DNA from 2 places in the Paenibacillus sp. LPE1-1-1.1 genome. Region 2 is predicted to be linked to the other one. Evidence: predicted binding sites of a transcription regulator. Region 2 holds the regulator's gene; the other holds the start of a gene.
The links. The regulator LexA, encoded in region 2, represses DNA repair genes until DNA is damaged. The targets are predictions, from matches to a motif close to CGAACATATGTTCG.

Region 1: MRBLPE1_RS21840 (DNA polymerase IV) is a predicted target of LexA. The motif match lies at 6,665-6,678, and genes of this name have one in related genera.

What each region holds. Positions count from the first base shown of each region.
Region 1 covers NZ_JBEGHY010000023.1:1,074,253-1,089,338, reverse strand. The annotation lists gene MRBLPE1_RS21870 (ammonium transporter) at 346-1,710, shown strand; gene MRBLPE1_RS21865 (DUF294 nucleotidyltransferase-like domain-containing protein) at 1,753-2,820, shown strand; gene MRBLPE1_RS21860 (3'-5' exonuclease) at 2,833-3,567, shown strand; gene MRBLPE1_RS21855 (M67 family metallopeptidase) at 3,553-3,999, opposite strand; gene MRBLPE1_RS21850 (TlpA family protein disulfide reductase) at 4,244-4,783, shown strand; gene cimA (citramalate synthase) at 4,895-6,511, opposite strand; gene MRBLPE1_RS21840 (DNA polymerase IV) at 6,714-8,000, shown strand; gene MRBLPE1_RS21835 (ferredoxin) at 8,063-8,299, shown strand; gene MRBLPE1_RS21830 (L,D-transpeptidase) at 8,454-9,860, shown strand; gene MRBLPE1_RS21825 (hypothetical protein) at 9,866-10,006, opposite strand; gene MRBLPE1_RS21820 (quinone-dependent dihydroorotate dehydrogenase) at 10,181-11,278, shown strand; gene MRBLPE1_RS21815 (GTP pyrophosphokinase) at 11,296-12,099, shown strand; gene MRBLPE1_RS21810 (PCYCGC motif-containing (lipo)protein) at 12,187-12,723, opposite strand; gene MRBLPE1_RS21805 (thioredoxin family protein) at 12,720-13,235, opposite strand; gene MRBLPE1_RS21800 (RsmB/NOP family class I SAM-dependent RNA methyltransferase) at 13,376-15,034, shown strand; gene MRBLPE1_RS21795 (pseudouridine synthase) at 15,036-15,086, shown strand, end outside.
Region 2 covers NZ_JBEGHY010000023.1:607,901-622,986, reverse strand. The annotation lists gene MRBLPE1_RS19520 (aminotransferase class I/II-fold pyridoxal phosphate-dependent enzyme) at 1-640, shown strand, start outside; gene MRBLPE1_RS19515 (MerR family transcriptional regulator) at 703-1,113, shown strand; gene glnA (type I glutamate--ammonia ligase) at 1,160-2,488, shown strand; gene MRBLPE1_RS19505 (hypothetical protein) at 2,655-3,284, shown strand; gene MRBLPE1_RS19500 (NAD-dependent epimerase/dehydratase family protein) at 3,449-4,144, shown strand; gene yjcZ (sporulation protein YjcZ) at 4,758-4,865, opposite strand; gene lexA (transcriptional repressor LexA) at 5,068-5,688, opposite strand; gene yneA (cell division suppressor protein YneA) at 5,903-6,220, shown strand; gene MRBLPE1_RS19480 (DUF896 domain-containing protein) at 6,492-6,683, shown strand; gene MRBLPE1_RS19475 (aldo/keto reductase) at 6,729-7,718, shown strand; gene MRBLPE1_RS19470 (hypothetical protein) at 7,739-8,251, shown strand; gene MRBLPE1_RS19465 (HAD family hydrolase) at 8,275-9,063, shown strand; gene MRBLPE1_RS19460 (1,2-dihydroxy-3-keto-5-methylthiopentene dioxygenase) at 9,137-9,685, opposite strand; gene metH (methionine synthase) at 9,851-13,267, shown strand; gene rnz (ribonuclease Z) at 13,379-14,317, shown strand; gene MRBLPE1_RS19445 (SdpI family protein) at 14,353-14,964, opposite strand; gene MRBLPE1_RS19440 (autorepressor SdpR family transcription factor) at 14,961-15,086, opposite strand, start outside.

The sequences.
Region 1 (15,086 bases), 470 kb from region 2:
CCGTATCTACCGTTTATGCGAAGGAAAAGTATATTTACTTCTACTATATAACACTTGGAATGGTGACATGAATCAAAAAGAGAGCCGGTTGGGATAAAAATGGATTCCTTGAAATAGGAATCAATGCCTATAAAAAGTGAAAATGCGAAGAATAAACAGGCCCAATGGGTAATTTAGGGAGCGATTTGTTCAAAAACTTAACGTTCGTGTTAGATTTTATGCCGAACGTTTGATTTTTTTTGTAAAATTAGATAAAACGTATTGTCAAATTGAGCACTACTGACTATAATGACATTAAGTCTTTCCTCTCATGTAAGGAAACATAACACTTAGGGAGTGGTCGCAATGATTAAGAAAACATTATTAGCTTTAGGAATCTTCACCTTATTGTTTCCGGTAATGGCGTTTGCTGAGGATCCTTCCGCCGCAACGTTGAACATGGGTTTAAACTCGCTATGGGTTATGCTCTCATTTATTCTCGTTCTACTAATGCAAGGCGGATTCATTCTTCTTGAAACAGGCTCGACACGGATGAAAAACGCAGGCCATGTTGCCGGCAAAACGATTTTCACAACTGGCTTAGCTGCACTTATTTATTGGGCATTCGGTTACGGCATTACTTTTGGCGGCGACAGCGGCATTAATGCACTAATCGGTTGGGGCAGCTTCTTCTTTGATCCTTCCATTACTGCAGGTGAAGGTGAAAATTATCCAAGCACGGTGTTCTTCTTGTTCCAACTAGCATTTGCAGCAGTATCGCTTTCTATCGCATGGGGCGGTTTTGCAGAAAGAGCTAAGCTATCCTCATACATCGTATTTACATTATTTTTCACTGCGATTATATACCCGGTAGTAGCTCACTGGATCTGGGGCGGCGGCTGGCTTGCTGAAGACGGAGCGCAAGATTTCGCGGGCTCCACGGTTGTTCACTTAACAGGAGCGTTGGCTGCATTCGCAGCGACAGTATTACTGAAACCGCGTATCGGTAAATTCAATAAAGACGGCTCGGCAAACGAAATTTTGGGTCATAACCAAGTTTTCACTGCACTTTCCGTTTTGCTTCTATGGGTTGGTTGGTTTGGATTTAACGCAGGTAGCACAGTAGCTATCGGTGACGGATTCTTCGGATACGTAGCATTTAATACGATGCTCGGAGCAGGCGCGGGCGGCGTGGCAGCACTTCTTATTTCATGGGCTGTTACAGGTAAAGCCGATATTACATCGATGCTGAACGGTACTCTTGCAGGTCTTGTTGCGATAACCGCATCTTGCGCATACGTTGCTCCTTGGGCTGCGGTAGTTATCGGTCTGGTTGCCGGCGTACTTGTATTCTACAGCGTGAAGTTCTTCGAGAAAATTAAAGTCGACGATCCAATTTATGCTTTGTCCGTTCACGGTGCAGCCGGTGTGTGGGGTACGCTTGCCAACGGTATCTTCGCTACACAAGAGCTCGCTGATAAAGTCGGCGTAGGTACTGGCGGCTTGATCGACACTGGCAGCTGGAAGCAGCTGTGGGTTCAATTTGAATCTGTTGTCGTTGTTGGTGCTTTCGTGCTTGCGGCATCATTCCTGATCCTTGGCGTTATGAAGCTGATCATGGGCTTCCGCGTTACGGAAGAGCAAGAAATCATTGGTCTTGACCTAAGTGAGCATGGGGCTTATGGTTATCCTGAGCAAATGAAAAAAACAGGTCAAAACTTTCAAGGATAATCCAATAACCATGATGGACTGACCGAAGGGAGAGGGCATCGCATGAGTGATCCGGTGCGAGTGCAGCTGCTCAAGCAGATTGGTTCAGCCGATCATGCGGAAGGGCTGCGAAACTTGCGGGATCAGATACACGAGCATATGGAAGCTCTTCTCCCCACGCGTCCCGTCGAACAATTTAACGAACAATTGAATGAGGTGCACGATGCGGTAATACAACGCACGATTGTCCTCGCAGAAGCGGAAATGGCACGGTTGGGGAAGGGTTCTCCCCCCGTGCCTTACGCGTATTTATTGTTCGGGAGCGGCGGTCGGAAAGAGCAGACTTTGTCGAGCGATCAAGACAGCGGAATTGTCTATCGGGATCCAGTGGCTGATTCAGCAGAAGTGAAGAGTTATTTTAAAGAGCTTAGTGAGATCATTGTTCAAAATCTTCAGCAAACGGGTTACCCTCCGTGCGAGGGGAATGTGCTTAGCAGCAACCAGGATTGGTGTTTATCTCTCTCCGAATGGGGCAGCAAACTGGATCATTGGTTTGAAGAACCGGCATGGGAGTCTGTTCGATATTTGCTTATCATAGCGGATGGCCGCGGCGTATATGGGGACTTTGGGCTGGTTGAAGAACTCAAGGACTTGTATTTTACCGACATGCTGAACCATCCAATCATTTTGAAGCGAATGTTAGACAATACTTTGCGGCATAAAGTACTCCTTGGCTTTTTTGGCCAGCTTCTCAAGGAGCAATATGGCGTAGATGCAGGAAGCCTTGATATCAAATACGGCGCTTATATTCCAATGGTCAATTCTATAAGGCTTTTATCCATTCAGGTAGGTATCCGTGAAACGGCAACCTTAGAGAGAATCAAGAAGCTGGTTCTAGCCGGAAGGATGTCTGAAAAGGACGCTGCGATTTACGACCAGGCTTTTCGGTTGCTTCTGCGGCTCCGATTAATGACAACCGAACAGAAATCGGACGGGTTATATGCGAATAATGGCAAGATATCGAGCCGTAAATTGACCAAGGAAATGACTGATGAATTAAAGAGTAGCTTGCGCCTGGGCAAGAAACTGCAAAGAGCGGTTTTTAAGCAAACAATGGGCAGGCTTACTTAAGGCGGTGGGGAAATGAAGGAACAAAAAGGCGTCGGTCGTATGTGGCACCTATACAAAATGGGAGGATTTACGCCTGCCATCGCTTCTATGCTAGGCTCGCAAAATGCGCAGCAAATGGCGTTTATTCGTAATGTCAATAAAGAACAGCGTAAGCAATCCATGTTTGACATGCCGCTTAAAGAGCTCGAGGTCATCGTATTCGATCTGGAGACAACGGGCTTCTATCCGAATAACGGCGATGAAATCATTTCGTTTGGAGCCGTATTGCTGCGAGGCGGCGAAATCGTTGAGAACGAAACATTCTACAGCCTCGTGAATCCTAAACGTAAAATTCCGAAAGCCATTGTGGAACTGACGGGCATAACAAATGAAATGGTGCAGGATGCTCCGGACTTAATGCAGGTGCTTCACGATTTTATGGAGTTTGTCGGCAGGAGGCTGCTTGTCGCCCACGCTTCAGGTCACGACAAGCAGTTTTTAAACGCGGCATTATGGAGAACCTCTAAAATTAATTTAAACCACCGTGTGCTCGATACGATGATGGTAGCAAAGTGGTTGGAGCCGAACCTGGAAGGATACAGCTTGGATGAGCTGCTGATAAGCTGCTGTATTCCGATCACGGAACGGCATCATGCGCTGCAGGATTCGATTATGACGGCCAAGTTATGGCAAAACTACCTAGCCCGCATACTGGAGAGAAATATTACGACGCTGGGTGATTTGTACGCTTATCTAAGTAAGCACTAGCTCCAATGGAATGAATGCCCCTTCTGAACGGCGATAGGGCTGTACGTGAGGCGTTTCGCTGCTTCTTAATGAGACAATCCAATAGGATAACTCTGATGCTGGCAGAAAGCCTTCAGAATCGCTAGAAGATGGTATGGCTTCCGTGCGCGGATGGGAATGAAACAAGCCGACAAGCTTTTGTCGGTTTTTTTGCATTGCGTAATAAGCGGAAGTCCATTCAGCCGGGTCAAAGGTAAACGAATGAGTCGGATCGATATGCTTATTGGTAATCGGAATGACCGTATCAATGATGTAAGGGTCTTCGTCACGCAATATGCCTTCACTGCTTGCTAAGATCCCGCAGGCCTCCATAGGCAAAGCGTTTTTACAAATTCCGATTAGCAAATCATATGCGGCTTTTGTAATTATGCTTTTCGTTTGCTGCGCTTCCATATTTACGCCTCCTTGTCATCCCTATAAATGAAGTATAACGAAATTGTTCCTAGAGCGCTAATGGCGATGTAATGTGTATGAATGATCCGTCAATTACCGATAATAGGACAAGCACAAAACGCAGCATACCGTTAAACGTGACGTTTTTATGGCTAATATGCCTCGTGCCTTGAGCTTCGCTACGGTGCATGATACCATGGAGCCATACAAGTAAAATGATATTGCGAGAGAAGGAAGGTACGTCATGAAACGCGTTATTGCTCTTTTTACCATTGCGCTGCTTTTTGCGGGATTAGCTGTATTCCAATATAAAAATGATGAAACGGGCTCCGTTACGCTGGCGGCACCGGCAGGGGACTTCAAACCGAAGGCAGGATACGAAGCTTCAGCTTTCAAGCTGCCTGCCCTTGACGAGCAGTCTTACGAAGTCGGAGGGCAGCAGGGCAAGCTTACCTTCGTTAATTTTTGGGCATCCTGGTGCGGGCCTTGTGAGCTTGAAGCACCCGACCTGCAGCGCTTGCATGAAGAATACGGCGACGCCATTCAGCTGTACGGCGTTAACGCAACCAAATACGATAAAGAACGGGCTGCCAGGGAATTTGTGAATGAGCATGAGTTTACATTCCCGATATTGATGGACCGGGTGGGTGAAGTAACGAAGCAGTATAAAGTCGATACGTTCCCGACAACCTTCCTTATTGACGGAGAAGGCGTTATAAGAGAGCGTATTAACGGGGTCATTACTTATGAAGAATGGCAGCGGTTGATTGAAAAGTGGATGTAACCGAGCGTAAACGGGCGACTGCAGCATTCCCAAGGCGTGAATCGTTATAAATTCATATAAATAAAGGGTTGGCGGGCTATCACATGGTGATGTCCCGCCAACCCTTTTTTATTAATGATTTACAAGCCCGATGCGGTCAAGCGGATCGGTATGCGCGTTATCGACCTTAACCATGTTAAGCAGCGCGTAACGGATGCTGTCGACGAGTGCTTCCCAGCTGGCTTCGATGACGTTATTGGAAACGCCAACTGTGCTCCATGTGTTATCAAGTCCCGTTGACTCGATAAGAACGCGAACCTTAGCAGCTGTAGCGTCCTTCTCGTCGATGACGCGAACTTTATAGTCGGATAGATGTATGCTTTCAATCTTGGGATAAAACTGCACCAGCGCCTTGCGTAGGGCGTTATCGAGCGCATTAACGGGACCATTGCCTTCAGCGGCTGTATAAACCTGCTGTCCGCCAACGTTAATTTTGACGATAGCCTCGGAAATCATTTGACCGTTTGTTTTTTCAACCAGCATTTTGAACGATTCAACCTTGAAAACTTCCTTAACTTCACCGCCGAATGCTTCGCGAAGCAGGAGTTCGAGAGAAGCGTCTGCGCCTTCGAATTGGTAGCCTTGATGTTCCAAGTCTTTGATTTGATCCATAATGAGCTTCGTTTTATCGTTATTTGCGTTAACGTCAAGACCGAGCTCTTTGGCTTTGGAAATAATATTGCTTTGTCCCGCGAGCTCAGAAACAAGAATGCGCTGCTTGTTGCCGACAAGCTCAGGCTGGATGTGCTCATAGGTTTTGGAGTCCTTCATAATGGCGGAGACATGGATGCCGCCTTTATGCGCGAAGGCTGCATTGCCGACATAAGCTTGGCCAACAGGCATATGGACATTAGCGATTTCGCTAACATACCGTGCCGTGCTGGTGAGAACGCGAAGCTTCTCTTCGGGCAATACATCGTAGTTCATTTTAATTTGCAGATTCGGTATGATCGAGCAAAGATTTGCATTACCGCACCGTTCGCCGTAGCCGTTGATCGTACCCTGCACCTGACGCGCGCCGGCTTGTACGGCCGCAAGGGAGTTAGCGACAGCCAGCTCGCAATCGTTATGCGTATGAATACCGATCGGCGTGATTAGTTCTTGTCTGACGCGGGTTACGATTTCATGAATTTCACCCGGCAGCGTACCGCCGTTCGTATCGCAGAGGACGAGCCAGTTCGCTCCTGCTTCTTGCGCTTTCTTCAAAACGGACAGGGCGTATTCCGGATTGTTCTTGTAGCCGTCGAAAAAATGCTCGGCATCGAACAAGGCTTCCATCCCGTTTTGCTTTAAAAAAGCGACCGAATCATAAATCATCGAAAGATTTTCTTCTAACGTCGTTTGCAGGGCCGTATGTACGTGAAAGTCCCATGACTTGCCTACAAGCGTAGCTGCCGGAACCCCCGATTCGGCGATGCGGACGAGGCTTGCATCCAGCTCAGCCAAACTGTTCTTGCGGCGTGTGCTGCCGAATGCGGTGATTTTGGCGTTAAGGTTGAATGCTTTGATCCGTTGGAAAAACTCGATATCCTTGCTGTTGCTTCCTGGATTGCCGCCTTCAATATAATGAACGCCCAACGCGTCGAGCTTCTGGGCGATTTTTAATTTGTCATCCGCTGACAGGCTGATGCCTTCTCCTTGAGTACCGTCACGCAGCGTCGTATCAAATATGGAAATGTTGGTTGTCATTAACGGGACGCCTCCTTTATAGATTGCCTTTTCAAATCATAATTTATTATTATAACACTTGTCTTCGCGAAAGTAGAGGGGAAAAAAGTAATTTTTGCGAAGGGACCAGCCGTCGTTGACTTGACCCTACTAGAATTGTATGCTTGGGTGGATCAAACTTATGTTCGCTTATTGCTTACATTAGGCGGTGTTTAACTCGATTATGACAAATACAAATGAACATTATCCGGCTAAAGGCCGCGTTATTATCCATTTAGATATGAATGCATTTTATTGCTCCGTCCATGAGGCCGAAGAGCCAGAGAAATACAAAAATAAGCCAACGGCGGTATCCGGCAGCGTGGAGCAGCGAAAGGGTATACTAGTTACCTGCTCGTATGCGGCAAGGAGCAGGGGAATCAAAACGGGAATGACGGTGAGACAGGCACTTCAGCTGTGTCCTGAGCTTATATTAATAAAGCCTGATTTCACGCTTTACCGTAAATACTCCCAGGGATTTATGGCCATCGCCAGGCAGTACACGCCTCTTGTGGAAGCGGTATCGATCGATGAGTGTTATATGGATATTACGGGATCCAAAATGTTTGGAACGCCGCTGGAAATCGCATCCTCCCTTCAGAAGCGCATCCAGTCGGAATGGACGCTTCCGTGCTCGATCGGTTTGGCTCCCAACAAGCTGCTTGCGAAGATGGCGTCGGATATGAAGAAGCCAAACGGTCTGACCGTTTTACGGATTCGAGACGTTAAACATGTTCTATGGGATAAATCCTGCGATACGCTGTTCGGTATAGGGAAAAAAACGGCCGAAAAGCTCGCGAAACTCAACATACGGACGATTGGGCAGCTGGCGGCTGCCGATGAATACATGCTGAATAAACATTTTGGCGTCATAGGCTCGTGGATGAAATCCGCTGCGCACGGCATTGACCACGGCGAGGTTAATCCGAACAGGGAGCGGAATAAATCAATCGGACATACAACGACGCTTCCGCATGATTTGACCGCACGCGAGGATGTATTCAGGGTACTGCTCAATTTAGCCGATCAGACGGGAAGAAGGCTTCGAAGGCAGAAGCTGGTTGCAACAACGGTTCAAATTACGATCCGCAAGCCGGACATGACTACGATTACCCGTTCTCATACGCTGACAGCCCCGACGCAGGAAGCGGATGTGTTTTACAGGGAAGCCTGCAGGCTGTTTGAGAAGCATTGGAAAATCGGCGAGCCGATTCGCCTGCTGGGCATCACGCTGCAAAATCTCACGCCGCTGGACGACACGGCCCTGCAGCTTGATTTGTTCAGCTACGAGCAGCAGCCTCGAAAAGAAGCGTTAACCAAAGCGATGGACCGGCTCCGCGACAAATACGGAGAGGACGCAGTACTGACGGCGGGAATGCTTGGCGACGACCCTTCAACCTTAATTAGGAATAAACGAATTCGCGGCACATCCTTGCAAAAGGATGATAGTTTGTTATATATTGATGAATGAAGCTTGACTGTTCAGAGACGAGATTATTCCGTATATTTATATTTATTTGGGAGGGAATTTCCATGGGTAAGTTTACTTGGGTTGAAAAAGATACGTGCATCGCTTGTGGAGCTTGCGGAGCAACCGCTCCTGACATTTATGACTACGATGATGAAGGCCTTGCGGAAGTTATTTATAAAGCGGACGGAAACAAAGGCAATACTGAGATTCCGGAAGATTTGTTTGATGATTTGCAGGATGCGGCTGACGGCTGTCCAACAGATTCCATCAAGATTGCAGATGTTCCATTTAATTACTAAATCAGTAACCGGAGAAAAGCTCTTCCTCGCAAGCTCTCGCTGCGATGGGGAGCTTTTTTTGCTTTATGCGCGCATAGCAAAAAAACAGAAGGGATACAAACCGGCTTCCATCCTGCCGATATAGAGAACATACCATAAGTTGGGAGGATGGAGGATGGTCTCTCCAGAAGATCTATTCTATTTGAAGCAATTTGTAAAGCAGCACCCCGGTAACCAAATGGGGTGGTATTTGCTTGGCAAGCAATATTTGCTCGCCGGAAAAGAAGGCAAAGCGAATTATTGTTTTTTGCAGGCGGGCGAGGTTTACGATGCGTTTGAACATGAGAGCCACCCGTTATCGGAAAATCATCTGCAGATGCTCAGAGAATGGGGATCGCGGCAAAAGAAAAAAAGGCTTGTCCGCAGAACCGCAGCATTAGCGGCTTTACTGCTGCTCGTAGCCGTGTTAGTGCCGGCGAACGGCGCTATGAATAATAACAAGGATCTAGAACCTCCACCGGTTGCGCAGGATTATAGCCTTCCTCTAGGCATCGTATTGGTTCCTCAAAAAGAATTGAATCCGATTGGCATTGCCTGGAATCGTTTAGTGGCTGCAGGAAACGAAGCTCCTCCATTCACCATCGCGGCTAGGCTGGAAGCGGATAAGGGCTGGCGCAAATGGATTGGGAACACAAGACTGCTAATGTCCGTGGAGAAGGATAATGGAAACGGAAAGCTAAATGTGACGATGTTTGATCGGCTTGCCTGCTCGTGTGAGCCGTCCGATACTGCTGAAGCCACTGCACGTTATATGGACTGGCGAGAGCAGCAGGAGACGCACTGGACGCTCGCAAGCGCTATCTACCAATATAAGAAGAAATACAAAAAATGGCCGGAGTGGCTGAATGACTTGATCCAGCCTTACCCGAATAATGTGATCGCCGGAGAACGAGAAGGCATGCAAGCCATGTTTCCGCTTGTTCTGAAGAAGCTCAAGAGCGTGCGCCCTGACCAAAGCGGCGGAGCTTCTGGTCAAACGGATGATGAGGGCAGTCAGCCGGCAGCGGAAAAAGATAACGAGAGTAAGCCGAGTACTAACACGATCGTAGGCAGCAATGGGATTTTAGATCAAGAATGGAGCCGGCCGCTTACGATCGTTGTGGATAAATCGACTCACAGGCTTGCCGTCGTTCAAGGCGATATCATCGTGCGCAGCTACCAGGTAGGTCTTGGAGGAGAAGAAACGCCCGAGGGAAGCTTTTATATCAGCGAAAAGGTCAAAAATCCAAACGGACGCGAAGATGGAGATTTCGGAAGCCGCGGCATGACGCTCTCGAATACCTTATATGCCATTCATGGAACCGATGAGCCAAGCAGCTTGGGCAAGGATGATTCGCTGGGCTGCGTTCGGATGGGCAAGGCAGATGTCGAGGAGCTTTATGATATGGTACCGCTCGGAACCGTTGTGCATATAAAAAACGGGACGCTTCCAACCGAACAGCAGATACCAGCAGAACGCTTTAGGCTGGAACCGCGCCAGAATGAAACCAATCCCGCGAAAGTTTATAAATGGTTGACGTAAGAGTCTTACGAAGTGAAAACTAAAAGCAACGCCACCGCAACGATAATTACGCCGACGATAGAGCCGATCCAAATGAGCGCTTTCTTGTTTACCTCTTCCTTCGGCTTCGCTTTCATTGTTGCAGGCTTTCTTTTGGGTGAACTCATCGACTATCAACCTCTCTATTTCAAAATGATAAGGAATATGATCTCATTGTAATCGTTTTCTAGACAAGCCGCAATATAACGGATGCTTGCGCCTTGGGTGCAGGCTCTTTTCTTTTTGCCGCAAAAAAGATAAACTGTCAGGTAGAACATACATCTGAGATCGGAGTGAGTAAGTTGCTTTATTCTTCAATTTTAAAGCCGATATTTTTTCGAATGGACCCGGAAAAGGCCCATCATCTCGTTATTGACGGCTTAGCCGCAGGAGGGACAGTGCCTGGATTAAACGGGCTCATGCATGCTATGTACGGCGTAGCGGAGTCGCCCGAGCTTGCGACTGAGCTGTTCGGATTGCGTTTTCCGCACCCGGTAGGGCTTGCTGCCGGCCTAGACAAAAACGGCAAAGCGGCAGACGGTTTCTCAAGCGTAGGCTTTGGCTTCGCCGAGGTTGGCACCGTGACTCCAAAAGGACAAGCCGGTAACGAACAGCCTAGATTGTTCCGTCTTCCCCCTGATGAAGCGCTCATCAATCGGATGGGTTTTAACAATGAGGGAACGGCAGCTATGGCAGAGAAGCTGTCGCGACGCAAAATAAACCGGATTCCGATTGCCGTTAATATCGGTAAAAACAAAACGACTCCGAATGAGTTGGCCCATGAGGATTATCAAACCTGCATTCGGGATTTGTATACATATGGAGATTTCTTCGTCGTCAATATCAGCTCGCCAAACACCCCTGATCTGCGCGATCTGCAGCACGGTGAAGAGCTGAGAAATTTGCTTAGCGCCGTAAAAAAGGAAATAAACACGCAAGCGGCGAAAGTAGGTGCAAAAGCCAAACCTGTTCTTGTCAAAATCGCGCCAGACATGACGAATGAGCAGCTGGAGCTCACCGTTGCTTCCATTATGGAGAGCGGCGTATCGGGGATAATCGCTACGAATACAACCTTATCCCGCACCGGGCTTCAGCATTCGAATGCTGGCGAAGCGGGCGGGCTCAGCGGCAAGCCACTGCGTGAGCGTTCGACCGAGGTGATTCGCGCCGTTTACCGCCAAACCGGCGGGCAGCTGCCGATTATTGGATCCGGCGGCATTTTTACGGCACAAGATGCATACGATAAAATCCGCGCAGGAGCCTCCTTGGTTGAAATCTACACGGCGCTTATCTACAAAGGCCCTGGATTGCTCCGTGAATTGACGAACGGTTTGAAGGAATGTTTACGCAAAGATGGCTACCGAAATATTGCCGAGGCAGTTGGCGCAGATCACGTTTAAGAACAGGAGGCGGCCGGATGGACGGTAGAGACTGGAATCTTTTTTTACAGCCTTATGAACAAGCGGTTGAAGAACTTAAAGTGAAGTTTAAGACAATGCGGGTTGAATTGAAGATAAGAGAAGCTTATGCGCCTATAGAATTTGTCACCGGCCGGGTTAAGCGAATATCAAGCATCTTGGAGAAAGCGAAACGCCTGAATGTCCCTTCGGATCAGCTGGATACGGGAATTGAGGACATTGCGGGAATTCGTATTATGTGCCAATTTGTAGATGACATTCATCGCGTGGCTGGTTTGATACGTACGCGCAAGGATCTTTCACTCGTGTACGAGAAGGACTATATCACGAATTTCAAAGACAGCGGCTACCGCAGCTACCATATGATTGTCGAATACCCGGTCCAAACCGCGCTCGGATACAAGATCGTGCTTGCCGAGATTCAAATCCGAACGCTGGCGATGAATTTTTGGGCGACGATCGAGCATTCCTTGAATTATAAATTTAAAGAAAGCTTGCCGGAGGATGTGCGCAATCGTCTCAAAAAAGCTGCGGAAGCCGCATCGCAGCTCGATACGGAAATGACCAGCATCCGCAAAGAAATTTTGGATGCGCAAACGGAATTCGAGGAACAGTCCAATGTGGTCTCGAAGGTGTTAAAGGGCATTCAAGACTTATATTTCTATCACCGGGTTCGCGAAGCGGCGCAGTTTCAAATGAAGTTCAACGAAAAGTTCGAGAAAGAAGATTACCATGAGCTGAATCAGCTTTCGCTCGATATTCAAGCGGCAATCGCGAAAGCCAAAAAAGGCAGCCAAGGTTAATTCATAGAAAACAAAGAAGGGGCTGTGCAAAGGTCTAATTAGACACTTTGCACAGCCCCTTCTTTTATTTTTTGTCAATCGGCAGGACTAGTCGATGGATTTATTTGGCTTGTATAGGTCGTCTATCGCAGCCCGTATCTCAGCGGTCGTCTTGCCTTGCTTGCTTAAAGCGATGACCTCTTCCATCTCTTTCTTGCAAATGCCGCAGCTGGTGCTGTGATTCGTCCAGGTTACGCTGCCCTCGTCCGCGGGATGCTCTGCAACGTAACAGCGTAGAAGGGAATCATGCGGGTTTTCAACCTCAACGCCTTCTGCACATCCGCAATAACAGGTAATTCCGCTCATGATGTCAGCGTGGTCATGTACCGCTTGATAAAGCTCGCTGGTATGCGGCGTGTAATCGGAGAGAAAGGCTGGCATCTCGTCATAGGAAGCTGTCGTTTGCCATGTTTCTGAACCGTGTTGATGCTCAGCGCCCGCTTTATCGTCATCCGCCAAGCCGCATGCGGTGAGCAATGTAATGACAGCGAATGCAAGCATCATGGCATATACAAATCCGCGAATGCGCGAGCTTTTTTGCTCCTCTGCGATTTGTTCGTCCGAAAGGCGCTGACGTTTCATCATTTGGTTTCAGCTCCCGAATATTTGTTAAAGAACGCCCTGAAATCTTCTATGCTGTAGCCTGTAGCTCCTTCTTCGGCAAGACCGCCCTCGAGCTTGTCGACCTGTACGCCGTCTTTGAAATAAGCAAGGGTAGGCGTATATTCCACGTTATACTTATTGAAATATGAAGGGAACTCTCTTAGGTTAAACTGCGGCAAATCTATGCCCAGCTCGTCCACCAAAGGCATAAGCTGAGGTGTCGTTTTCTGACAATGCGGGCAGTCGGAAGCGAATAAGTAGACGAAGAAATCTTCCTTATCGGCAACCTTCTTGTCCAATACGTCCGGTAATATGATATTCTGGTAGTTAGGATCGTCAAGCTGCTTGCGCGTTTCCGGATTCAATTGTGATACGGGCTTGCCATACAGCGCATTGACCTTGCCGCTGTTGTTAAGAATGAAAATAAAACCGAATAATAGTACAACGATTCCGATATAAACGTAGATCATTTTGACTTTGCTTTTCTTTTTCATGTGTGCGAATACCTCCGAAACAGGATTATGGCGGACAAACCCGACAAAAGGCTTGTTCTTACTTAAATATATTATATAACAAAGCCATATGAGTATGTAAGTGCATGGACATCGACGATAATTGGCAGGAGGAACTGAGCATGAACGGCAATTTGCCGCGTAATTTCACGGAAAAAATGGAAAAGCTGCTAGGAGACGAATATGACGAATTTATGTCTTCCTATGATGCTCCGAGAGTATATGGCTTGAGAATCAACCGATTAAAGCTTGATGTCGAACAATGGAAGAAGCTTAGCTCGATGAAGGGAAAGCTGCGGCCGATTCCTTGGGCGCCGGATGGCGTGTATTACGAGGAAGGCGAGCGTCCCGGCAAACATCCGCATTATCATGCAGGCTTGTATTATATTCAAGAGCCGAGTGCAATGGCGCCCGTTGAGCTGCTGGACATCATGCCCGGCCATCGCGTGCTGGACCTATGCGCAGCTCCTGGCGGGAAGTCGACTCAGATTGCCGGAAAGCTGCAAGGAATTGGCGTATTGGTTACCAATGACAATGCTAAGGAAAGAACGAAGGCATTGGCTAAAAATATCGAGCTTGCCGGTGTCCGCAATGCAGTCGTGCTTAACGAGGAGCCTGCAGCCATCGCGGCTGTATTCCCGGAATGGTTCGACCGCATTCTCGTCGATGCGCCGTGCTCCGGAGAAGGCATGTTCCGCAAGGATGAGTCGATGATTGCGGAATGGGAGAAACATTCGATCGAACGGTGCTCGGTCATGCAGCATGACATTCTGAAGCATGCGGCAGCGATGCTGGCGCCCGGAGGGCGTATCGTATATTCGACTTGTACCTTCTCGCCTGAAGAGAATGAACAGCAAATCGCATGTTTTCTGGCCGATCATCCCGATTTCTATATAGCACCTGTGCCGCATCGTTTTGGTTGGACACCCGGCCGTGCCGATTTAGCGGCTGAAGCCGCGCCGCTTGGCCCAGAGCGCCTGCAAAGCATCAGCGGCACGGTAAGGCTGTGGCCGCATCTCATTGAGGGAGAAGGGCATTATGCGGCTGTGCTTGTACGCAGCGGAGAAAGGATGTCTGAGCCTGCGGAAAGGATTCTAGCTGCGGCTTCTTCTCCGGTACGACCCGACACGCGACCCGCTGGCGGGGCCCTGAAACGGGAAGCTTCGAAGAGCAGCGGCAATCGGCATGAGAGAAAAGCGGATCACAGAGAGGAAAGGCGGGCGGGTAAACGCCAAACGAGAATGGATTGGGCAAGCGCAGGAACAGATCGACCTGCTGCCAAACGTGCTTCAGCTAACGGCCGGGACGGTCTCGCTGCTCAAGAACCGGTCGAAATGGACCCCGTGGAGCTTTGGCATCAATTTGCCGGACAATTTGCGACAAATGCATTAACCTGGCCGGGACATGCGGTGGCTTACGGATCACGCGTTTATATTCAGCCTGACGAGCTTCCAGCGTTAAACGGTTTACGCGTCGTGAGAGCAGGCTGGTATGTCGGCGAAGCGGCACGCGCCCGATTTGTGCCGTCGCATCCGCTCGCAATGGGCTTAACCTTTGACACGGCGGTTCGTGCCGTGGATTGGAGTTCGGATAATGAGCAGACGCTCCGCTTCCTCAAAGGCGAAACCTTATTCGTTGAGGAAACGGAAATCAAAGTGCAAGACGGGGCGCCTGCCAATGGATATATACTGGTTTGCACGGACGGCTATCCGATTGGATGGGGGAAATATGCAGGAGGCATGATTAAAAATGAGCTTCCTGCAGGATGGAGATGGATGTAGCATGGGCAAAAAAATACGGGTAGACAAGCTGCTCGCGCATATGGGGCATGGC
Region 2 (15,086 bases):
GCTGTTAGAGCCTACCCAAGTCGGGGTAGATCTAATGGCAGGATCCCTAATCAAAAATCCTGGCGGCGGTTTGGCTGAAACCGGCGGTTATATCGCCGGCAAAGCCTTTGCTGTCGAAGCTGCCTCCTTTCGTTTGACAGCGCCCGGAATAGGCGGCGAGGTCGGCGCAATGTTAGGCACGCTCAGAAACATGTTTCAAGGTTTATTTTTGGCTCCCCACTTGGTTGGACAAGCTATTAAAGGAAGCGTGCTGGCAGCGGCCTTGTTCGAGGAACTTGGTTTTGAAACAAAGCCGAGATGGAACGAACCGCGGACCGATCTTATCCAAGCCGTTCGTTTTGGGCAAGCCGAGCATTTAATTGCGTTTGTTCAAGGAATACAGCAAGCGGCTGCCGTCGATTCCCATGTCGTTCCCGAGCCTTGGGATATGCCTGGTTACGAGAATGCTGTCATAATGGCGGCAGGAACGTTCATTCAAGGTGGCAGTCTTGAGCTTTCGGCAGACGCTCCAATACGTGAACCTTACATTGCATACATGCAGGGCGGCCTTACCTACGCTCATGCTAAATATGGTATTCTGACTGCGCTTTATCGACTTGTGGACAGCGGTTTAATTGTGATTAAACCTTACATAACTTGACACATTTGCGTAGGAACGGTTAGAATGAACATATTAATGAACGACTGGAAGGTTGATGCGACATGGCTGATGATATTCGCAGAAATATGGCCTTATTTCCAATCGGCATCGTAATGAAGCTGACGGATTTAACGGCCCGCCAAATCCGGTATTACGAACAGCATGAATTGATCGTCCCTGCAAGAACTGCAGGAAATCAGCGGTTATTTTCGTTTAATGACGTAGAACGGCTTTTGGAAATTAAATCATTGATTGAGAAGGGCGTTAACATCGCCGGTATTAAACAAGTGATGAATCCGGTATCTAAAGAGTCGGATGATGCAACGATCGTAAGCGAGCAATCGGAAGTAAAGCGGCGTGAGCTATCCGATCAGCAGCTGCATCGTTTGCTTAAACAGCAATTGCTCGAGAAAAGACCGGGTCAGGCATCGCTAATTCAAGGACAATTGACTCGTTTCTTAAATAAGCGCTAGTTGGACTATTTTTAACTATCGATTCGCCATCAAAGGAGATGATTCTGTGAGTTACACTAAAGAGGATATTAGACGTATTGCACAGGAACAAAATGTTCGTTTTATCCGTTTGCAGTTTACGGATTTACTCGGAACGATCAAAAACGTAGAAATTCCCGTGAGCCAGCTTGAAAAAGCGCTCGACAACAAAATGATGTTCGATGGTTCGTCCATTGAAGGTTACGTGCGTATCGAGGAGTCTGATATGTACCTGTACCCTGATCTCGATACTTGGGTTGTATTTCCATGGGTTACGCAAGATCGCGTTGCCCGTTTGATATGCGATATTTATATGCCTGACGGAACGCCTTTCGCCGGTGACCCGCGTGGTATTTTGAAGCGTGCTTTGAAAGAAGCCGAAGATCTTGGTTATTCAGCAATGAATGTCGGTCCTGAGCCTGAGTTTTTCTTGTTCAAAACCGACGAGCGCGGCGAGCCGACGACAGAATTAAACGACCAAGGCGGTTATTTCGACTTAGCTCCTATGGATATGGGTGAGAACTGCCGTCGCGAAATCGTTCTGACGCTGGAAGAAATGGGCTTTGAAATTGAAGCATCCCACCATGAAGTTGCTCCAGGACAGCATGAGATCGATTTCAAATATGCGGACGCCATCAAAGCAGCGGATCAAATCCAAACGTTTAAGCTTGTCGTCAAAACGGTTGCACGCGAGCATGGCCTGCACGCATCATTTATGCCAAAACCATTGTTCGGCGTAAACGGCTCCGGCATGCACTGTCACCAGTCCTTGTTCCAAGGGGATACGAATGTATTCTATGACGAGAAGGACAAGCTAGGCCTAAGTGCAACTGCACGCCACTACATGGCAGGCATTTTGCAGCATGCCCGAGCAATGGCAGCCATTACGAACCCAACGATCAACTCCTATAAACGTTTGGTGCCTGGTTATGAAGCGCCTTGTTATGTTGCTTGGTCAGCAAGCAACCGTTCGCCAATGATCCGTATTCCGGCTTCACGCGGTCTCAGCACTCGCGTAGAGGTTCGTAATCCGGATCCGGCAGCAAATCCATACCTAGCGCTAGCCGTTATGCTTAAGGCTGGTCTTGACGGTATACAGAACAAGCTGCCATTGCCGGCTCCAACGGACCGGAACATCTACATCATGACCGAGGAAGAACGTCAGGATGCAGGCATTCCAAGCTTGCCGCTTGATTTGAAGGAAGCGCTCGATGAAATGCTAAGAAGCGATATCATTTGCGAAGCACTCGGCGATCATGCGCTTGCCCATTTTTATGAGCTGAAAGAAATCGAATGGGATATGTACCGTACCCAAGTTCACCAATGGGAAAGAGATCAATATTTGACGCTTTATTAAAATAAAAATTAGAATCCCTTGACGCAAATTGCGTTGAGGGATTTTTTTGAGCTAGCAGTACTATACAGAGTTGGTACTATGCGCTTGTCTGACGAATTGTTATATTCAGTACAGTTAACAACGGCTGCCGGATGAATATAACAACGGAGTTCAGGAGATGAGCAGGATGAACAAAACAAACTTAAATGACGAGAAAACAAACAGTATATATATTTTACTTACCGATACGGGAACCTTGTTCACAAGGCTGATCAAAGGATTTACGGGTGCGCCTTACAATCATGCTTCACTCGTGCTGGACGAGAAGTTAGAAGAAATCTATAGCTTTGGGCGTAAGCATGTGCATAATCCATTAAACGCGGGGTTTGTGAAGGAGGATATCTATCAGGGAACATACAGGCATTTTCCGGAAACACGCTGCAAGCTGCTGCGTATGTCGGTAACGGAACAACAAAGAACATCGATAATAAAAGTAATTTGCGAGTTCGATAAGGATAAGAATAAGTATCGCTATAATTTAATTGGGCTGCTTGGCGTTCTATTAGAAATAGATTTGCAGCCTGCAGATTCCTATTTCTGTTCGCAGTTTGTTGCAGAGACGCTCCGCAGCTGCGGAATTCACCTGTGGAACCGTCCATCAACTTTAGTGACGCCGAACGATTTTCTTGAACACAAGAGTGTCCAAGCCGTCTATGAAGGTCCATTGTATCAGTATCCCAAGCTTGATCGCCAAAGACTGGGCCGGGTGCTCAAACCTCTGTACTCCGCGGTTCTATTTGGAAAAAGTGCTGTGTAGCGCAAATGTTATGCAGTAAACCCAAATCATATTTTTACTTTAATCAAGCGATTGTTTATGATAAGAAGAGGAAGCTGTTTTTTATGAAACTCCGGATTTACGAAATCAGATATCAAGTTAAATCCATGTCAAAATCGCATATAAAATAGTGAAGGGTGATCGGCATGGTATCCGTAGGCGATATGACAGACAATGCGACTAAAAAATTACGAGTTATAATTACGGGTGCTACAGGAATGGTAGGGGAAGGCGTACTGCATGAGTGTCTTCAGCATCCGGATGTTGAAAGCGTGCTGGTTATCAATCGACGACCTTGTGGTGTCGTTCATAACAAATTAATAGAGATTATCCATGAGGATTTTTTTCAAATCGAACCTATTTCCAATCAGTTATCCGGCATCGACGCTTGTTTCTTTTGCCTAGGCGTATCATCAGTCGGCATGAATGAAGAAAAATACAGTCACCTCACTTATGATCTGACTTTATATCTGGCAGGCATTCTTTCGAACATGAACCCGGAAATGGTGTTTTGTTATGTATCAGGAAGCGGAACCGACAGTTCGGAGCAAGGCAAAAGCATGTGGGCCAGAGTGAAGGGGAAAACAGAGAACGCGCTCCTGCAGCTCCCTTTCAAAGGCGCATATATGTTCCGGCCTGGTTACATCCATCCGATCAAGGGCTTAACGAATACGCATGGCTACTATTCTGCTTTGAAGTGGTTGTATCCAATGCTCCGAATCCTCTTCCCGAACCATGTGATTTCATTAAGGGAGCTTGGGCTGGCTATGATCCGCGCGGCCAAATCTGGCCAAGCGCGAGCCATTCTAGACAGCAAGGCTATTTCCGAGATGGCCAAATAAGCGAGGGATTTCAAACTATTGGGCAGAACACGAGCTTATCACACAACGGGGGATTTAGGCCGATGCTTTACATCCCCCGATATGCGCATATTCTGCATAATAATCATATATTTATTTTATTTACAGAATTGACGGTGTCCCCCATGAGAGCCGCCGCCATGAAAGCCTCCTGAATGCCCTCTGTGAAAGCCGCCTGGCCCTCCGCTGGGGAAGAAACCTCCTCCATGTATGCCGCCATGCCACCAAGGTCCTCCAAAGCTGCCAATGGGGAATGGAATGGGGAGCGGAAGCACTTCCGGGTACGGATAAGAATAAGGGTATGGATAGGGATAAGAGGGCGGAAAAGGGTAAAATGGGGGTGCGAGCGGTCCGAATGCCATCGCGTTTTTCCTCCAATCATTTATTTTGATACGAACAGCCTATGTTTCTACCGCTGCCTATGTAACTTGCCCGCCTTTATTTACGGATGGGTTTAACCGAGAAGCAATGCACCGTTCTGATCCTAAAATGATTGAGGTAACTGAATATCCTTCGCACAAAAAAAGACCCGTTTATAGGGTCTTTTTGTATAAAATCAGATGTCTAGAACTGAAACAAGGGATAGGGCCGCTATTTAATAGCCGCCAAAACCCATGCAGCTGCATGCGATAATCACCAACAAAATGAAGAGAACCAAAATTGTACCTAAATTTGTAAAAGCTCCGCCAACGTAACCGGACATTTTTCAATGCACCTCCTTACGTGTTGAGTACACAGTATGTTATGCGGGATAATTGCTCAGTGATTGGGTGTTTGCCTTGGGATGGGCGACCCTGCAGATGCCTATTTTTAAAAAGAGGGATGACTGTAAACAAAGAAAAGGCTGGATCATTGATGCTCATGCATCTGATCCAGCCTTTGCCTTATGTACGAGTGTGATGCCATTAATGAATGTCGCGGAAAAGACCGATGACTTTGCCAAGAATCGTTACATTTTGGAGTAAAATCGGCTGCATAGAGGAATTTTCCGGCTGCAATCGAATATGATTTTTCTCCTTGTAGAACGTCTTCACCGTTGCCTCGTCGTCTTCGGTCATTGCAACAACGATTTCACCGTTATTTGCCGTTTGCTGTTGGCGGACAATGACGTAATCCCCATCGTGAATGCCGGCTTCGATCATGCTCTCGCCCATTACATTCAGAATAAATACGCTGCTATCACCCACAAAATGGGAAGGGAGCGGGAAATACTCCTCGATGTTCTCCGTAGCTGTGATTGGCACACCGGCTGTAACCTTACCGACAATCGGCACCTTGGCTACGGAAAGCGGAATAATGCCATCGACGCCTTCTTGGTCTAAAATTTCAATGGCACGGGGTTTCGTGGGATCTCGGCGAATTAGGCCTTTCTTCTCCAGGCGGTCTAGATGACCGTGAACGGTTGAACTGGATAACAATCCGACAGCTTCGCCGATTTCTCGAACGGAGGGCGGATAGCCTTTCTCCCGGACTTCATTCTTAATAAATTCAAGAATCGAATGTTGTCGGTTAGAAATCTTCGACACTGCAATCACTCCATTAGTAGGTTTGCAAAAAATTATAACATAGAACCGGAGTTCGTACAAACATAAGTTCTTAAGTACAAAGGTTCGCATTTTTTGTTGACACCAAACGTTTGTTCGTGTATTCTAAAAACAGAACAAACGTTTGGGGTGCTGATAAATGATAACTAGTCCAAGCTTTTATAGAACGATTCATAAGCAGGAAGCAAGCAAAGCAATGAAAGTTACAAAATCGGTTGTACGCTTGGTAAAGCGTCATACGGTTAAGGCTATCGTATGTTCAGCTTTGTTTACTCTATTATTCACGAGCTTTCTCATGATGGGAACAGATGCATCGGGCACTTCTCCTGAAGCTGCTTCGAATGAAGAACAGGTGATCACGGTTCGTCCAGGCGATACGCTTTGGGAGATTGCTAAACAATTCAATGATTCGAGCCATGATATCAGATATGTGGTTTATATGATTAAGGACCGGAATGAATTACATAACGCAGAGATTAAGTCCGGGCAGAAGCTAATCATTCCAAATATATAAGTAGAGTTATTTTATTTTCCTTCGCTAATATCGCTCACCATTATGCTTTCTGGAACAAGCAGATTACTTGAATCTGCTTGTCTCGGAAAGCATTTTTACGTTTTAATTGAAGCGCTTGTTTATTTCCTATTTGGAGTACACATTAAAAGGAAAGGAATCGGTGGCAAGGGTCAAGAGCACAGAATGCATTCCCCTTGCCTTGACAACTGAACGTCGAAAATGTCAAAGTATAGAGTAGTGGTTTTTCATCATGAGAGGAGTAGAGCAAGGTATGGAATTCTCGAAAATAATTGAACGGATTAACGAGCTCGCTCGTAAAAATAAATCGGAAGGTTTATCCGATGCGGAAATGGCCGAAAGAGATGAGCTTCGTAAGCAATATTTAACGAACTTCAAGAACAATTTCCGGCAGCAGCTCGAAACGATAGAAATTGTGGATGACAAGGATAATATCAAGCATTAATAAATGTCTAGGGCAATCATTTAATATCCAAGGAAGGGTGATTAGATGAATTACAAACTATTAGGCAAAAGTGGACTGGCAGTATCCGAGCTTTGCTTGGGAACGATGACTTTCGGTAACACAACGAGCGAAGAGGATTCGATTGAAATGATCAATCGTTTTGTTGACCGGGGAGGAAATTTTCTCGATACGGCTGACGTATATGTGAGCGGCCGTTCCGAGGAAATAGTCGGGAAAGCGATTAAAAACAATCGCTCCGATATCGTTCTGGCGACAAAGGTGAGGATGACCACTTCCCAAAATATTAATGGCGTGGGGTTATCGCGCAAGCATATCATGGATGGCGTTGAAGCAAGCTTGAGACGTCTTCAAACCGATTATATCGATTTATATCAGGTACATGTATGGGATCATGCAACACCGATTGAGGAGACCCTGCGCACGCTTGATGATCTTGTAACCTCGGGTAAGGTTCGTTACATAGGATGTTCGAATTTTTTCGCTTGGCAGTTAATGAAATCGCTGGCATGCAGCGATGCAAGCCGATATGTCCGTTTTGTTTCCATTCAGCCGCAATACAGCTTGGTGAGCAGACAGATGGACCTTGAAATGATGTCGCTTTGCTTAGAGGAGAAGGTAGGCATTATTCCATGGGCTCCAATTGGCGGCGGATTTTTAACGGGACGTTACTCGAGAGAAGAGCCAAAGGAAGGCCGGTTGACTTCTAAGGTAGGAGAGAGCGCTTGGATCAATCGTGCCTTGGACAAAAATTTCATCATTCTTGACACATTGCTGGAAGCTGCCAAGGAACTGGATAAAACGCCGGCGCAGGTTGCGTTAAGATGGCTGATTCAACGCGAAGGAATTACATCGCCGATTTTCGGTGCCAGTAAACTAGAACAGTTTGAGGATAATATCGGAGCAATTGGCTGGGAAATGCCAGACGGGATTTGGAACCGTTTGGAGGAAGTCAGCGCGCTTCCGGATGATTACCCTAATCGCTTCATCGAAAAATTCCGCAGACCGTTTGAATAGGGTTTTAAATTAGGAGGAGAATGAGCTTGTCACGTTCCTGGGAGCGCAAAGTGCGCAAAAATATGACCGAAGTGAATAAACAACGCAAAAAACAAGGCAATGGCCAAATCGTTTTTAATGCCGAGAAATCGGAAAAAATAATTGGACGCAATTACATCGCGCCAATTTTATTGATTTTATTTATTGGCATGTACGTCATCTTGATGCAAAGCTCTTCCCAATTCAAAATGGATACGATGTTTTGGATAACGGTTGGCTGTTATATTTTACTTGCGGTCCTCTTTTTCTTTAGACGTCCGTACATAACGATTGGCAAGGACTTTGTGCAATCCCGCCGTTTGACAGGAGATAAGCGTATTCCTGCTTCAGCAATTAAAGGATTTAGCGCACAAAAGGGTTATGTAATCGTGGAGCAGCATAAAGGCGGTAACTGGGTGTTCTCTAAATTAACGAACCGGTTTCCGACTGAAGAAATTAGCGAGAAGCTGAAAGTGTTTGCGCAAGCAAACGGCATTCCTTTTCAGGAAAAATAATAGGTAGGAGAGTTTGAACAACGATGGCTAAACAAGCGGTATTATTTGATTTGGATGACACATTGCTGTGGGATGACCGCAGCGTAAAGGAAGCTTTTGAAGCAACCTGCCAAGCGGCAGCGGCTGCGACCGGAGTTGATCCTGATGCTCTTGAGGAAGCGGTACGCCGTGAAGCAAGAGCCCTCTATGAATCGTATGAAACGTTCCCTTTTACAAAAATGATCGGAATCAATCCGTTTGAGGGTTTGTGGGCTCCCTTCCGCGAAGGCGAGCAGGAAGAATTCCGGAAGCTTGAGAATCTTGCTCCCGGTTACCGGAAAGCAGCATGGACACAGGGGTTGAAGGCGCTTGGCGTGGACAATGAAGAGCTTGGCGCTGTGCTAGCCGAGCAATTCCCGGCTGAACGCCGTTCGCGTCCAATCGTATATGAAGAAACATTCCGCGTGCTGGATGCGCTTAAAGGTAAATATAAGCTTCTACTTCTCACGAACGGTTCTCCTGATTTGCAAAGAGAAAAGCTCGCGGGCGTACCGGAACTTCTGCCTTATTTTGACCATATCATTATCTCGGGCGAGTTCGGGCAAGGGAAGCCGGCTGCTGCGATATTTAAGCATGCACTTGAGCGTCTTGGCATCGAAACGGAGCACGGAATTATGGTTGGCGATAAGCTGACAACGGATATACTAGGCGCGAATACGATTGGGATGACCTCGGTTTGGATTAATCGCCACGGCGCCGTCCGTAACGACGAAATCATTCCTACCCATGAAATTAAACACTTAGAAGAGCTTCTGCAGCTGCTGGAACTATAAATTATTGCAACAAAAAGCCCCTCATTGCCTGCATTTGCAGCATAAGAGGGGCTTGCATTATTTTTGATACGTATTAAGCCTGGTTGGATGCGAACTTCTCATCAGCAAAAGGATGGGCGATCCAGCCTTCCGTTTCAATGAAAAGACGAACGGCAACGATTTGACGGTTTTCCATAAGCGTAAAGAAATGCGGCTTGTATTCCGGGACGGAAATAACGTCGCCAGCTTCCAGTTCCACGTCAAAATAACCTACATCGTCAGTACCTTTAATAATAAAGATGCCGCGTCCCGCAGTTATCGCGCGAACTTCATCTTCTGTATGGGTGTGTACGTTTTCGAACTTTTTAAGCAGCTCGTCTAGATTCGGCGTAGCATCGGATAAGGCAATAATATCCCATGTTTTATACCCGCGGCGTTCTGCGAGGTCTTTGATTTCTTCGTCATAGGTTGCCAAAATTTCCTGTTTTTCTTCGTCGGAAAGGACGAATTTCTGCTGAAGGCCTTCTGCCAGCTTGCTCGGGTTCCAATGCTCGTAAAGCACCTCTTGCTGTTCTAGAAATGAACGGACAGCTTCTTCTCCTTGAATCCGTTCCTCTGTATTGCGAATTCTAATTTCAGCCATGAACATTCCCTCTTTTCCTATAGAGATTAAATGATATAATGATTATAAAACAAATCAAATGGATTGTCGATGGATTACCTTTTCACGCAGAAGGTATTCTGATAAACTATGTGTTAATGATTTTGGGAAGGGTGTAGTAAATTGTCGAAACCGACCATACAACAAATGCTTCAGGAGCGTATCCTTATTTTGGACGGCGCAATGGGGACGATGATCCAGCAAGCTGGATTAGATGAAGATGATTTTGGCGGACCTGAGCTGGACGGATGTAATGAAATGCTCGTTCTGACTCGACCTGATGTCATACAATCGATTCATGAGCAGTATCTTGAAGCAGGCGCGGACATCCTGGAAACCAATACGTTCGGAGCTACAAGCGTCGTGTTGGCTGATTATGATATCCCTGAAAAAGCAAGAGAAATCAATCTAGCTGCTGCGAAGCTGGCACGTGACGCCTGCGATAAATACAGCACGCCTGACAAGCCTAGATACGTAGCCGGCGCGCTCGGTCCTACGACCAAGACCTTATCGGTAACCGGCGGAGTGACCTTTGATGAGCTCGTTGAAAGCTATTATGAGCAGGCGCTTGCTTTAATAGAAGCGGATGTTGATGCTCTATTGCTCGAAACCTCACAGGATACGTTAAATGTGAAAGCGGGCAGCATTGGAATCCGCAACGCCTTTGATAAGCTCGGCAAAGAGCTTCCAATTATGATTTCCGGCACGATTGAGCCGATGGGGACAACCCTTGCCGGCCAAACGATTGAATCTTTTTATATTTCCTTGGAGCATTTGAAGCCGATTTCCATTGGCCTGAACTGCGCAACGGGACCAGAGTTTATGCGGGATCATCTTCGTACGCTCAGCGATATTGCCAATTCTGCGATAAGCTGTTATCCGAACGCGGGCTTGCCCGACGAGAACGGGCATTACCACGAATCGCCTGAATCATTGGCCAAGAAAATGTCGGCATTTGCTGAGCAAGGCTGGTTGAACATTGCCGGCGGCTGCTGCGGAACGACGCCCGATCATATTCGCGCGATGGGTGAAACCATGGCGAAATACGCTCCGCGCACAAAAATGGGATCGCATCCGAATGCGGTTTCCGGCATCGAGACTGTATACATCGAGCCTGAGAATCGCCCGATTATGATTGGGGAACGCACGAACATTTCCGGTTCCCGTAAATTCAAACGGCTCCTGAAGGAAGAAAAGTTCGATGAAGCCTCTGAAATCGCAAGAGCCCAAGTTAAGGGCGGCGCACATGTGATCGATATTAACCTGCAGGACACGGATATCGATGAAGCCTATGCGGTCCATCAATTTTTGCCGCAGGTCGTAAAAAAGATAAAAGCGCCGTTAATGCTCGATTCCACTTATGATCATATTATCGAGCTGGGGCTTAAATATTCGCAAGGTAAAGCAATCATTAACTCCATTAACCTGGAGGACGGCGAATCTAAATTCGAACAAATTTTGCCGTTAATCCATCGCTATGGCGCTGCTGTCGTCATGATTCTCATCGATGAGCGAGGCCAAGCGGTAACCCGTGAAGCGAAGATGGAGGTTGCGGAGCGTTCCTATAACCTGCTGACTCAAAAATATAAGATGAACCCTGAGGATATTATTTTTGACCCGAATATGTTCCCGGTCGGCTCCGGCGATCCCCAGTATATCGGTTCCGCGGTTGAAACGCTCGAAGGCATCCGGATGATCAAGGAGAAGTTCCCGCTTGCCAAAACGATTTTGGGACTCAGCAACATTTCCTTTGGTCTTCCTGATGCGGGCCGTGAAGTGCTTAACTCCGTATACTTATATCATGCAACCAAAGCAGGTCTTGATTATGCGATCGTTAACACGGAAAAGCTAGAGCGTTATGCTTCGATTCCGGATGAAGAGCGTCGCCTGGCCGAGGAGCTCATCTACAATACGACGGATGAAACGTTGGCAGCTTTTGTTGCGGCATTCCGCGACAAGAAGGTCGAGAAGAAAGAAAAGATTTCGAATCTAACCCTCGAGGAGCGTCTTGGCTCATACGTAGTGGAAGGAACGAAGGAAGGCCTGATCCCGGATCTTGACGAAGCGCTGAAAAAATATTCAGCTATGGATGTCATTAACGGACCGCTTATGCGCGGAATGGAGGAAGTTGGCCGCCTATTTAACGGGAATGAGCTGATCGTAGCTGAAGTGCTGCAAAGCGCCGAGGTTATGAAAGCATCCGTAAATTACTTAGAGTCGTTTATGGAGAAAAATGAATCATCCGTAAAAGGAAAAATCATTTTGGCGACGGTTAAAGGCGATGTGCATGATATCGGCAAAAATCTCGTTGAAATTATTTTATCGAATAACGGCTACAAAATTATAAATTTGGGCATAAAAGTACCGCCTGAGCAATTAATCGAGGCTTACCGCAAAGAGAAGGTCGATGCGATCGGTTTATCGGGCTTGCTCGTGAAATCGGCGCAGCAAATGGTGATCACGGCACAGGATTTGCGTACGGCAGGCATTGATGCACCCATTCTTGTTGGAGGCGCCGCATTGACGCGGAAGTTTACTAAAACGAGAATCGGCCCAGAATACGACGGCCTTGTGTTATACGCGAAGGATGCCATGGATGGGCTTGACATCGCGAACAAGCTGATGGATCCGGCGCACCGCTCGCGGATGGAGGACGAGATGGCTGCGTTTAAAGCATCCGGCGGCCTCGAAGAGGAAGAGAAAAAGCCTTTGCCGCAATTAACCCGAGCGGTTCGTTCCAAAATTTCGCCGGATGCGCCCGTGTTTACGCCGCCGGATCTGGACCGTCATATATTGCGCGATGTACCTTTGCCGCATGTTATTCCATACGTGAATATGCAAATGCTGCTCGGACATCATCTCGGACTAAAAGGTAACGTGGATAATTTGCTGAAGGAAGGCAATGAGAAAGCGGTTCAGCTCAAAGCTACCGTCGATGAAATTTTGCAAAAGGGCACGTCTGACGGCATTATCAAAACCCATGGCATGTACCGTTTCTTCCCGGCGCAATCATCGGGCAATGATGTCATTATTTACAACCCGGTTGATCCTTTGCAGGAAATCAAACGATTCACATTCCCTCGTCAGCAGGTCGAGCCGTATTTATGCTTAGCTGATTTCTTGAAATCAGTGGAGAGCGGCGTTATGGATTACGTTGGCTTCTTGGTCGTAACGGCTGGGCATGGCATACGTGAACTCGCCAACGAGTGGAAAGATAACGGGGATTATTTACGCTCGCATGCCCTGCAGTCCGTAGCACTGGAAGTGGCAGAAGGAATGGCTGAGCGTGTCCATCATATTATGCGGGATATTTGCGGTTACCCGGATCCTGCAGAAATGACGATGAAGCAACGCCACGGTGCTCGTTATCAAGGGATTCGCGTATCCTTCGGCTATCCGGCATGTCCGAATCTTGAAGATCAGGAACCGCTGTTCGATCTGATGAGACCTCAGGATATTGGCGTTGAATTGACCGAAGGATGCATGATGGAGCCGGAGGCTTCCGTATCCGCAATGGTGTTCGCCCACCCTGAAGCGCAATATTTTAACGTAGAGAAACTATAGCTTATAATAAAAAGAGAGCCCTTGAGCGTTCGTTTAACGAGCTTGAAAGGGCTCTTCCTTTCAATAATCGAAGTGAAGGCAGCTTCTGCTAAGAGTGAGGTGACTGTGGATATGAATATGTGGTTTTTGGGGACGGGGGCCGGAAGACCCTCTAAATATAGGAATGTTACCGCAATGGCGCTGCAGCTGCCTGAGCCCCATTCCAGCTGGCTGCTGTTTGACGCCGGCGAAGCGACTCAGCATCAGCTCATGCGTACGCCTCTTAAGCTGAATAAACTTGAGTTCGTTTTCATTACGCATTTACATGGCGATCATTTATACGGTTTGCCGGGTCTGCTCAGCAGCCGCTCGTTCGATGGAGGAGTTACCCCAGTTCGGCTTTATGGTCCGGTTGGTATAAAAGCGTTTATAGAGACGGTTTTCAGTATCAGCGCCACTCAGCTCGATTATGAACTGATTATCCATGAAATAACGGGGAACGAAGCTCTTATATTCGAAGATGACCGGTTTAAAGTGGAAGTTGGGCAGCTTGAGCATCGCGTGGTCAGCTACGGCTATCGTATAACGGAAAAGGATCAGCCCGGCAGGCTGCTTGTTCATAAGCTAAAGGAGCTTGGCATCGAAGCAGGCCCTTTGTATGGGAAACTAAAGCAAGGAGAGTCCGTTACTTCGCCATCCGGTACGATCGTGCACACAGCAGATGTAACCGGCCCGGCACATATCGGGAGGGTTATCACGGTGTTGGGAGATACGAAGCCTTGTGATAACGCTCTCAGACTGGCCGTCAATGCGGATCTTCTTGTGCATGAAGCTACCTTTGCCGCAGGCATGGAAGAGAAGGCCCATGAGTTTGGCCACAGCACAACGGCGGAAGCCGCCGCTACGGCTTCCAAAGCGAAGGCCAAGCGTCTGGTTATGACACATTTTAGCGGGCGGTACAGCAATGAAGATCTATCGCAGCTGGAGCGAGAGGCCGCTCAATATTTCGAAACGGCAACGGCAGCCGTCGATCTGCTCCATATTGAGGTAAAACGTGCTTTGAATGAATAATAAAAAAACGCGAGGATTTCCTCGCGTTTTTTTGTTTAATGATGGTCTTTTCCATAAAAAAAGGACAAGAAAACCGAAGCTAAAACGATGATAACGATTATGCCGAAAAAAATAAATACTTGGTAGGGACTCGGGACGAATGCGCTTGCGATCATAAACAGGCCGCCGAAAACATAAAACTTAGCAGCCGTCTGATGCGTTTTTCTCCAAACGGTTTCGCTTGCTAAGGTATGGGCTGTTTTGATGCCGATTAAGCTGTCAGGCTGGATGCGCGGCATGTAAATGCCCGAGACGGTTAAAATGACGCCGATCATCGGTATGACCACTTTCTCGATATCGACCTCGAATCCGAAGCCTAACGCAATCGTGGTGCTGTGCAGAGCCAAAAGGGTAAGCAGAATGATATTTTGAACGATGAGCAAGGTAACTTTGTGCTTCTGGTAGTTTTGCTTTCTTGGCAGAATAACGATCAAAATGACCATTAACGCGGGCATCAGCAAAAGAGCGAAGGCTTTATGAGCCAATCCGTTGATTTCATTATTAATATCCCAATGGATAGCCATTTGTTCAGGCAAATAGGAATAAGTTGCAATACTTGCGATTAGTGCAACCGAAACGATGATCCATGAGAGCACGGCAGATTTCAATTTTTATCATTCCCCCTGGCGTCGGATTGCTGAAAGGAGATGATCCAACTGATCAAATCTTGGAATACCGCCGTATTTAGTGAATAGTAGATATGTTGGCCATGACGCTCATCCGATACGAG